Regions from separate parts of the Pseudoalteromonas sp. HF66 genome, predicted to be linked through region 1. Evidence: predicted binding sites of a transcription regulator. Region 1 holds the regulator's gene; each other region holds the start of a gene.
What was found. Region 1 encodes sigma-54, which starts transcription at its own class of promoters, with help from an activator protein. Its sites were predicted from a motif close to GTTGGCACGNNNNTNGNNT; they were not measured.
Positions count from the first base shown of each region.

Region 2: flgJ (flagellar assembly peptidoglycan hydrolase FlgJ) is a predicted target of sigma-54. The motif match lies at 1,779-1,797, and genes of this name have one in related genera.
Region 3: HCZ11_RS05625 (CsbD family protein) is a predicted target of sigma-54. The motif match lies at 1,589-1,607, and genes of this name have one in related genera.

Region 1 covers NZ_JAATOU010000014.1:99,787-103,072, forward strand. Annotated here, with positions in the region: gene lptB (LPS export ABC transporter ATP-binding protein) at 1-362, shown strand, start outside; gene HCZ11_RS14325 (RNA polymerase factor sigma-54) at 480-1,976, shown strand; gene hpf (ribosome hibernation promoting factor) at 2,004-2,291, shown strand; gene ptsN (PTS IIA-like nitrogen regulatory protein PtsN) at 2,295-2,747, shown strand; gene rapZ (RNase adapter RapZ) at 2,748-3,286, shown strand, end outside.
Region 2 covers NZ_JAATOU010000004.1:100,724-104,009, forward strand. Annotated here, with positions in the region: gene flgH (flagellar basal body L-ring protein FlgH) at 1-533, shown strand, start outside; gene HCZ11_RS06050 (flagellar basal body P-ring protein FlgI) at 546-1,640, shown strand; gene flgJ (flagellar assembly peptidoglycan hydrolase FlgJ) at 1,835-2,803, shown strand; gene flgK (flagellar hook-associated protein FlgK) at 2,817-3,286, shown strand, end outside.
Region 3 covers NZ_JAATOU010000004.1:15,709-18,994, forward strand. Annotated here, with positions in the region: gene metH (methionine synthase) at 1-62, shown strand, start outside; gene HCZ11_RS19765 (GGDEF domain-containing protein) at 272-1,312, shown strand; gene HCZ11_RS05625 (CsbD family protein) at 1,353-1,550, opposite strand; gene HCZ11_RS05630 (ABC transporter substrate-binding protein) at 1,748-2,515, opposite strand; gene hrpB (ATP-dependent helicase HrpB) at 2,685-3,286, shown strand, end outside.

The sequences.
Region 1 (3,286 bases):
TAGATGAATTTAGCATCCAACACATCCGTGATAGTCAAGGTATGGCGCTATCTGGTGGTGAACGTCGCCGCGTTGAAATTGCTCGCGCATTAGCCGCTAATCCTAAATTTATCCTTTTAGATGAGCCTTTTGCTGGTGTTGATCCAATTTCAGTGTTAGATATAAAGAAAATTATTGAGCACCTAAAAAATCGTGGTATTGGTGTACTAATTACTGACCATAATGTTCGAGAAACCCTTGATGTTTGTGAAAAAGCCTACATTGTTTCTCATGGGGAGCTAATTGCATCAGGCACACCTGAGCACGTATTAGCTGACCAAACTGTACGCGATGTTTATCTAGGCGAGCAATTTAGGCTGTAACCATTACGCCACCGACTAGAGCATCTGCTAGACTTATAACAATGACAATAAATCGATAATAACTTAACTGTCTTTGCACAGTTATCGATAACTTAAAAAAAGGATTGTTAGGGATACATGAGGCAATCATTACAGCTGCGCATGGGCCAGCAACTTACAATGACTCCACAACTGCAACAAGCTATTCGTTTGTTGCAGCTCAGTACATTGGATCTCCAACAAGAAATTCAAGAGGCGCTAGATAGTAACCCTTTACTTGAAGTGGAAGAAGCGGATTACAACGAAGAAAGCATCGGCAAAAATGAACAAAAAGCTGAATCTGACGATGTGCAAGTCAGCGCTTCTGCAGACGAAGCACCTAGCGAATATGAACAAGAAAGCAGTGATGCTCTAAATAAAGACACTGTAAGTGACGATTTAGCCATGGATGTTACATGGGATGAGTACATGAGTGCCGCTCCATCAACATCATCAGGGCCAATGCCAGAAGATGAATCTATTTATCAAGGTGCATCGACCGAAACCCTTCACGAATACCTTATGTGGCAATTACAGCTAACTCCCTTTAGTCCGACTGATGAAGCGATTGCTGTGGCAATTGTTGAGGCTATCGATGACTCTGGTATTTTAACGGTAAGCTGTGAAGATATCGTCGAGAGCTTTAATCAAAATAGTGATGAAGAAGAAATCGAACTTGATGAAGTCGAAGCGGTCCTAAAGAGAATTCAATTGTTTGATCCTGTCGGTATTGGGGCGCGTAGTTTACAGGAATGCCTGTGTATTCAACTTCGCCAATTCGATGCAAACACGCCATATTTAGCTGAAACTAAAATGGTTTTATCTGAGCATATCGAATTATTAGCGAGTCGCGACTATCGAACTTTGATGAAAAAGACTAAGCTTAAAGAAAATGAGCTTAAAGAAGTAATGACGCTAATTCACAGCTTAAACCCTAAGCCTGCGGATAGCATAGTACGCGAAGAGTCTGAGTACGTCATACCTGATGTATCAGTGAAAAAAGTAAAAGGTCGCTGGGTGGTTGAGTTAAACCCAGATAGTATGCCAAAGATTAGAGTGAACAGCCAATATGCGGCTATGTCTCGCTCTGTTAAATCAAGTAGCGACAGCCAATTTATTCGCTCTCACTTACAAGAAGCAAAGTGGTTTATTAAGAGCTTAGAAAGCCGTAACGATACACTATTAAAAGTGACCAACTGTATCGTTCAACAACAACAAGCTTTCTTTGAGCATGGCCCAGAAGCAATGAAGCCGATGGTGCTAAATGATGTTGCTGAAATGGTCGAAATGCATGAATCGACGATTTCACGAGTAACAACGCAAAAATATATGCATACCCCCAGGGGTATTTTTGAGTTGAAATATTTCTTCTCAAGCCATGTCAGCACTGAAAATGGTGGTGAGTGTTCTTCAACAGCAATACGCGCTTTAATCAAGAAGTTAGTCGCTGCAGAAAACTCGGCTAAACCATTGAGTGATAGCAAAATTGCAGATATATTGGCTGAGCAAGGAATTAAAGTAGCTAGACGTACAATTGCAAAATATCGTGAGTCTCTAGCAATACCTCCGTCTAATCAGCGTAAGAGTTTGATTTAGACGTTTTACATAGAAGGAAAAATGCTTATGCAACTAAATTTAACTGGTCGTCATGTAGAAATCACTGATTCATTAAGAGACTATGTAAACACCAAGTTTGCGAAACTAGAAAGGCATTTTGACCATATTAATAATGTTCATGTCATTCTAGATGTAGAAAAATTAAGCCAAAAAGCAGAAGCAACTTTACATGTAAACGGAGGCGAATTGTTCGCTTCTACAGAACATCAAGATATGTACGCAGCCATTGACTCGTTGATCGATAAGCTTGATCGCCAAGTCATTAAACACAAAGAGAAATTAGCTCGACATTAAATTATGAAACTAAGTTCACTTACTAATCAGGACTGCAGCAAAGCTGCGGTCCTTTTTAATAGCAAAAAAAGAATTCTTGAATATATCAGCGAACTGGCTCACCAGCAGCTTCCTCATTTATCTCAACAAGATATCCTAAATGCTTTACTCAACCGAGAGAAGTTAGGTAGCACTGGTATTGGCCGAGGTATTGCTATTCCACATGGCCGAATGAGTGGCGCCGATGAACCTCAGGCGTTTGTCATAGTGAGTGAATCCCCAATCAATTTTGATGCAATTGATAATCGCCCTGTTGACATTTTCGTAGCACTCATCGTACCAGATGGTGACTCTCAGCTTCATCTAAAGACCTTATCAACAATTGCTGATAGACTTAAAGATAAAGAGTTTTGTAAACAGCTGCGTAGTGCTACTACCGATCAGCAACTGTTTCAGGTTATATCAGCAGAGGCATAAATGGAATTAATCATTATCAGCGGTCGCTCAGGCTCAGGTAAATCGGTCGCTTTACGAGTACTTGAAGACTTAGGTTATTATTGCGTTGATAATATTCCAGTCAATTTACTGCCTTCGCTCGTGCGTAGCGTATCAGATAACTACGATAAAATAGCGGTCAGTATTGATGTGCGTAACCTTCCAAAAGAGCAGCAAGAATTTAATGATATTCTTGAGTACCTTCCTGGTTTCGCAAATCCAACACTTTTTTACTTAGACAGTGATGACCAAACCCTGATAAAACGCTTTTCAGAGACTCGTCGTTTACACCCATTATCCATTGATTCTTTGCCACTTGATCTGGCTATTAAACAAGAAAAAGTCTTACTCGATGTGTTGATCACTCGTGCTGATTTTATGATTGATACCACAGATCTCAGTGTTCATCAGTTAGCAGAATCAATTCGCGAAAAGATTTTGGGTAAAAAGGATAAAAAACTGATTATCACTTTTATGTCTTTCGGCTTTAAACATGGTATTCCAAAAGAAGCTGATTACGT
Region 2 (3,286 bases), on a different contig from region 1:
TTGATAGTTATTCATCAAATGACTTGTACTCAGATAAAAAGGCTCTACGCGCTGGCGATATCATCACTGTTAAATTGCAAGAGTCTACTCAAGCGACCAAAGCAGCTAAAACCGAAACAGATAAAGAAACGGATGCCAGTTTAGATCCAGTAATTGGTCTGGGAGGTAATCCAGTTAACATTGGTGGTGATAGTATTCAATTTGGTATTGGCTCGGGGGCATCGTTTAAAGGTGACTCAAAGTCTAATCAATCAAACAGCTTATTTGGTGATATTTCTGTCAACGTGATGCGTGTTTTACCCAATGGAAACTTAGTTATTCGCGGTGAAAAATGGCTTACGTTGAACACTGGCGAAGAGTTTATTCGCCTTGAAGGCTTAGTTCGTCCAGAAGATGTTTCAGCTAGTAATACAGTAACATCAAACCGAATTGCCAATGCGCGAATTCAATATTCAGGTAAAGGGCAAATTCAAGAAACACAAAGCGCAGGTTGGCTGTCTCGTTTCTTTAGTAGTTCGCTTTTCCCATTTTAGAGGAACAAAGTCATGAATGGGTTTAAATACATCATCGCTCTTTGCTTAATTAGCCTGCAGTTTTCTGCACAGGCTGAGCGAGTCAAAGATGTATCTATGGTTGAAGGTGTTCGTGCAAACCAATTAGTCGGTTATGGTTTGGTTGTAGGTTTGCCAGGCACAGGTGAACAAAGCAGATTTACTCAACAGAGCTTTAAAGCCATGTTAAATGGCTTTGGTATTACTTTACCAGATAGCTTAAAACCTAAAATTAAAAATGTTGCAGCCGTTGCTGTTCATGCAGAGCTACCAGCATTCAGAAAACCAGGGCAAACCATAGATATTACGGTTTCGTCTATCGGGAGTGCAGGTAGTTTACGCGGTGGTACCTTATTACAAACCTTTTTAAAAGGGGTTGATGGTAATACGTATGCGATTGCACAAGGCAGCTTAGTTGTTGGTGGTCTAGGTGCTGAAGGAGCTGATGGTAGCCGGGTCATTATTAACACGCCAACGGTAGGTCGTATTCCAAACGGTGCCATTGTAGAGCGTGCTATTAAGAGCCCGTTTATGCAAGGTGACTACATTACCTTTAATTTAAACCGCCCTGATTTCACAACGGCAAAACGCTTAGAGCAAACAATTAATGATTTAGTTGGCCCTGATAGCGCGCAGGCAATCGATGCAGCCTCAGTTCGTGTATTGGCACCGCGTGATGCATCTCAACGTGTTGCGTATTTGTCTACTCTTGAAAACTTAGAGTTTAAGCCGGCAGACACCGCTGCAAAAATTATTGTTAACTCGCGCACTGGTACAATTGTGATTGGTAAAAATGTGAAGCTGCAGCCTGCGGCTATTACGCACGGTGGTTTGACGGTCACTATTGCTGAGCAGCAAAATGTGTCACAACCAAATGCCTTAAGTGAAGGTGAAACCGCTGTCACAAATCAAAGCATTATTGATGTTAATGAAGATGACTCACGTGCTTTTGTATTTAACCCTGGTGTTAATCTTGATGATCTCGTTCGAGCCATCAATGAGGTTGGAGCCGCACCGGGTGATTTAATGGCGATTCTAGAAGCTTTAAAAGAAGCGGGGGCGATAAACGGGCAACTGGTTATCATTTAAATTAAAGCGCGCTTTCGAGCGCGTTTTTGTTTCTAGTAGTTATTAAATCATTTAGCACACAAATATCAGTCAAAATCTTTGTTCTGAAGTCAGTCCATTCCTGTATCAGTTATTAGCTATTCATTTATATAGTTTTTTGTTGGCGCAATTTTTGCATTTTATTTTTCATTATTAACTATTGTGTCAAAAAGCTGATGGATACTAATCATCTCGACAAGCAAAACTTTTTTGATTTAGGTAACTTAGACTCATTACGTCAAAGTGCTTTGAAAAGTGATGCCTCTAGCGATGCGTCAAAAGAGGCGCTGAAAAAAGCGGCGGCACAATTCGAATCTATCTTCACTCAAATGCTTCTTAAAAGTATGCGTAAAGCAAATGAAGCGTTTGAAGATAAAGACAGCCCATTTAATTCAAGCGGCGTTAAGTTTTTTGAAGAGATGCATGATCAACAAATGTCGGTTGAGCTTTCATCTAATGGCTCGCTCGGCCTAGCTGACTTGATAGTGCAGCAGCTTTCGCCTGACGGTAAGAAGTTTACTCCTGGTTCTGTGCTTAGAACTACTGCTGACTTTGATAGTGATAAACGGGCAAGCGGTGTGGTTGATAGCAAAACTGATGTTAAGGCTGAACCGCAAGCTGTCGCAGATACAACAGCAAACGAGCAAACAGAAAACCGCTTTGAAGATGTGGAGTCTTTTATTAGCTCTGTTTGGGAGCACGCAAAAAATGCTGCACAGAAGATTGGTTTAAATCCTGCTGTGATGGTTGCTCAAGCAGCCCTTGAAACAGGTTGGGGTAAACACATTATCAGTAAAGCTGATGGCACAAGTAGTAACAACTTATTCAATATTAAATCGGATACGAGCTGGCAAGGTGATAAAGCGAGCAAAGTCACGCTTGAGTTTGAACAAGGCGTGCCAGTTAAAAAGCAAGCAAGTTTCCGTTCTTATCAATCGATTAAAGACAGTGTTAACGACTTTGTGGATTTCTTAAATGAAAACCCACGTTATCAAGAAGCACTCAATAATACTGCAGAGCCTGCAGCCTTTTTAGATTCGTTACAAAAAGCAGGTTATGCAACTGATCCAAATTATGCCGATAAAATTAAGCAGGTATTGAAGCGTGTTGAGCTTCAAAGTGTCGCTGCTTCATTGGTACGTTAAGGAGTAGACCCTGATGTCATTTAGCTTATATGACATAGCAAATGCCGGTGTAAGAGCTAATTCTGAGCTTTTACAAACCACCAGTAAAAACATAGCCAACGTTAATACCGAGGGCTATGTGCGTGAGCGTACAGAGTTCACAACCATGATCGACAACCAAGTGGGTCGTGGTGAAACGTATCGCTTACTGAATGAATTTGCGCAGAAGCAATTAAATAGAGATACCTCTAATAAAACATTCTTTGATCAATTTGTGACTGAAGCAAGCCGAGTAGACAGCTTGTTCTCAGAAGAGTCAAACAGCTTATCAACGAGTGTCAATTCGTTTTTTAACAATGTACAAGAAAGCTTAAATCAACCGTCATCAACAGTAGCTCGTTCACTGGTCATGACTGATGCACAAAACTTAATTGATCAAATGGACAGATTATCGAGCATTGTGGTTGACCAAAAAGCAGTGGTAAATGAGCAACTAGAGATTTT
Region 3 (3,286 bases), on a different contig from region 1:
ACATGACACTTGCAGAAGCTGAGCGTTGGTTGTCGCCTAATTTAGGCTATGAACCTGAATAGTAGTTAGTTATTAGCTTTAAATTTTAAATGAAACGAGCCAAATCTGGCTCGTTTTTTTACTGCTATATTGCCATTATTTTGTGCCCATTTTTTGATCATACTTTTTTATCTTTAATGCATTTTCATAGCTTAATTATTGGTAATTTCCTTCTAATTTAAATATTTGTGTTAAAGTTATTGAGGTTGAGCAAGGAGTCTAAGGTGGAATTGTGATTGATACTGTGAATGCAAGCGAGAGAGATAAAGCGCGATTCTTACGCGTATTTGCATTTATTGGTGCAGTGACCTCTTTGTTGATGTCGGTCACAAGTTATCAAGATGGCTACATCGCGTTAAGTTATTTATTAATTGTTGGCGTTGTAATTTTTGCTTTGCCTTTTTTAATAAAGGGGCGTGATCAATTTATCTCAGTACTCATGCTATACGCACTTTATGCAATGATGTGCTTCTTAACTGTCTCGGGTGGCAGCAATGGCACAGGGCCGTTATGGCTATTTATTGTATCTCCCGTGACCTTTTTTATTCGTGGCTTAAAGCGCGGTGCCTTTGATCTTATATTACTCGCCATTATTATCTCGGTGCTTTTCTACTTTACCGATCAATTAGGTTATTACAGTTATCCGAGCTACTACTTTCCTACACGGGTCATGCTGTGTTTCTCGATTTTATGTATTTTGGCCGGCTTCTACGAATATTACCGTAATAAATACAGTTTGCAGTTAATGGAGCAACTTAAGCTTAATCAAAAGCTTGCTCGCACAGACGCGATGACAGAACTCGCTAATCGTCGCTATGCAACAGAATGTTTGCAAGATGAGCGCTTTGGTGAAGGGTCAGTGTTTTTACTGATGGATGTAGATAACTTTAAGCAGATAAACGATACCTACGGACATCAAGTGGGCGATGAGGTGCTGATATTTTTTGCTGATGTATTTAAAAAAGTGTGCGAAGAAGGAGATGTTATTTCCCGTTGGGGGGGTGAAGAGTTTTTAATTGTGATCCCGACAGGCTATGAACTTAGGGCCAGAAAAGTAGCTGAAAAAATACATAAAAAACTCGCTGAAAAGCCATTTAAGAGTGGCCAGCATCGTTTTCATGTCACCTTAAGTATTGGCTTGTACGTGCGCGTTTCTGGTGAGAGCATGGATCATTGTTTAAACATTGCCGACAAACGGCTATACCGTGCTAAATCACAAGGTAAAAATCAAACGGTCGCTGAAGTAGATTTAGCAAAGCATGAGCCAGCTTAAAATATAAAGCCGCAATAAGCGGCTTTATTGATTGCTCAAATTAATGGCCTTTTTCAAAGTCGCTGACTTCACGCTCAGCTTCTTCTTTCGATTTACCGTATTTTTGCTGAAGCTTACCAACCAGCTCTTTACGGCTACCTTCAATTTTATCTAAATCATCATTGGTAAGGTCACCCCATTTACGTTGTGCTTTACCTTTAAGCTCTTTCCAATTGCCTTCTAAACGATCGCTGTTCATCATAATCTCCTTACTTTGTTAAACATTCACTTTAATAAAAGCAATCGCTGTACCATATGTTTTATTTGGTTAACTTGTTGATTAGTAGTTGTTTTGTTTTTTATGATAGTAAGGAGGGAGGATAGAAAGTTGCAATTACTACGTAGTTTTTAAAGAAAGTCTGTAAAATTTTCTGTTCCGGTAGTGCTTTATGCTGCTCAGTGACTTTTAGATGTATAGCGATTTATTATACGTATATATTCTTCAGTTGATTTGAGCTTACGTAAGCTCTCGTTAAATAGGTCTCTTAAGGCTTCGTCACGAAATAAAAAGCCGTTCGAATTCTTGCCAAATAATGCAAATCGTTGCACTGGTTCAGAGACATCAATTTCCCCCTTGATGTTAATTAATGCTCGGTAATAGTCAAAAATTTTACCGTCCATCTGGATCACCTCATAGCGCTTTCGATACAAAAGTTGAACTTGTGCTAATTGATCATAAGTTTCTGCGTATTGTGGATTTTCTCTGGCCATTACTTGATATTCTGGCGAGAGTAATTCTTTAGCACCTTGCCATGAAAGAACACTAAAGTGTTTTAATTGGCCAATAGAATTAAGCTGAAGGTTTTGTTTGGTTAGGCTAAAAGCAAAGTTCTCATAGCTGTAAGCAATATCTGAAAAGTAGCCGCTCATTCTATGAGTCTCGATAACTTTTTCATTTATATCATAAACAACATCAACTAAGTTTTCATTGTATAAAGTGATCCGTCTTGCATAGGGGACGTAGACGAATTGTATTTGATAACCATGTGCACCGAGTGTCGCGCGAAGCAAGTCCGGAATAATGCCGGAGTTGTCTTCAACCATTACCCAAGGCGGCATGGTATTTCCAAGTGCTACCGTAATTTTTTGCTGACTAAACGCATTTTGAAACGGCAAAACCAAAAGTAGCAAGGTGATTAAAATGTGAAAGTAAATCCTGAACAAGTTAATTCCTTATCCTGATTTTTGTTTGGTTGCTTAATCAAGAATAAGCCTAAATAGGCAGAATGCAATGTTTTCACTTGTAAAGCTCGATACAGGAAATAAGCCTCTATTCATCGCAACTTTTGATTTTTTGATACAATGCGCGAAAAGAAAGTAAGAGATACCTAACGTGCTGCCAGTTCAAGATATTTATCAATCCCTGTTAACCACATTACAGAGTAACCCTATGGCCTTATTGCAAGCGCCACCGGGAGCGGGTAAATCAACATGGCTGCCTCTTACCTTGATGCGCGAAGGGCACTTTAAACGCATTGTAATGTTAGAGCCAAGACGACTCGCCGCTCGCAATATTGCTCAGTACTTGGCAAGTCAGCAAAATGAAAAAGTCGGCGGAAGTGTCGGCTTACGTATTCGTGGCGAATCAAAAGTAAGCGCTGCAACAAAGCTCGAAATAGTCACCGAAGGCATGCTGACGCGTATGTTACAAAATGACCCAGAGCTAAGTGATGTTGATTTACTTATATTTGATGAATTTCACGAGCGCTCAATTGCTGCTGATACAGCTTTGGCATTTGCCCTAGAAACACAGGCGGCACTTCGCGATGATTTAAAAATCTTACTGATGTCGGCAACCTTAGACGGCGATCGTTACAGTGACTTTTTTAGCTGCCCTATTATCTCATCTCAAGGGCGAAGCTACCCCATTGATGAAGTGTATATTCCACTTAAAGACGAAAGCCGCTGGCTTGATGATATACCCGCCGTGATAAA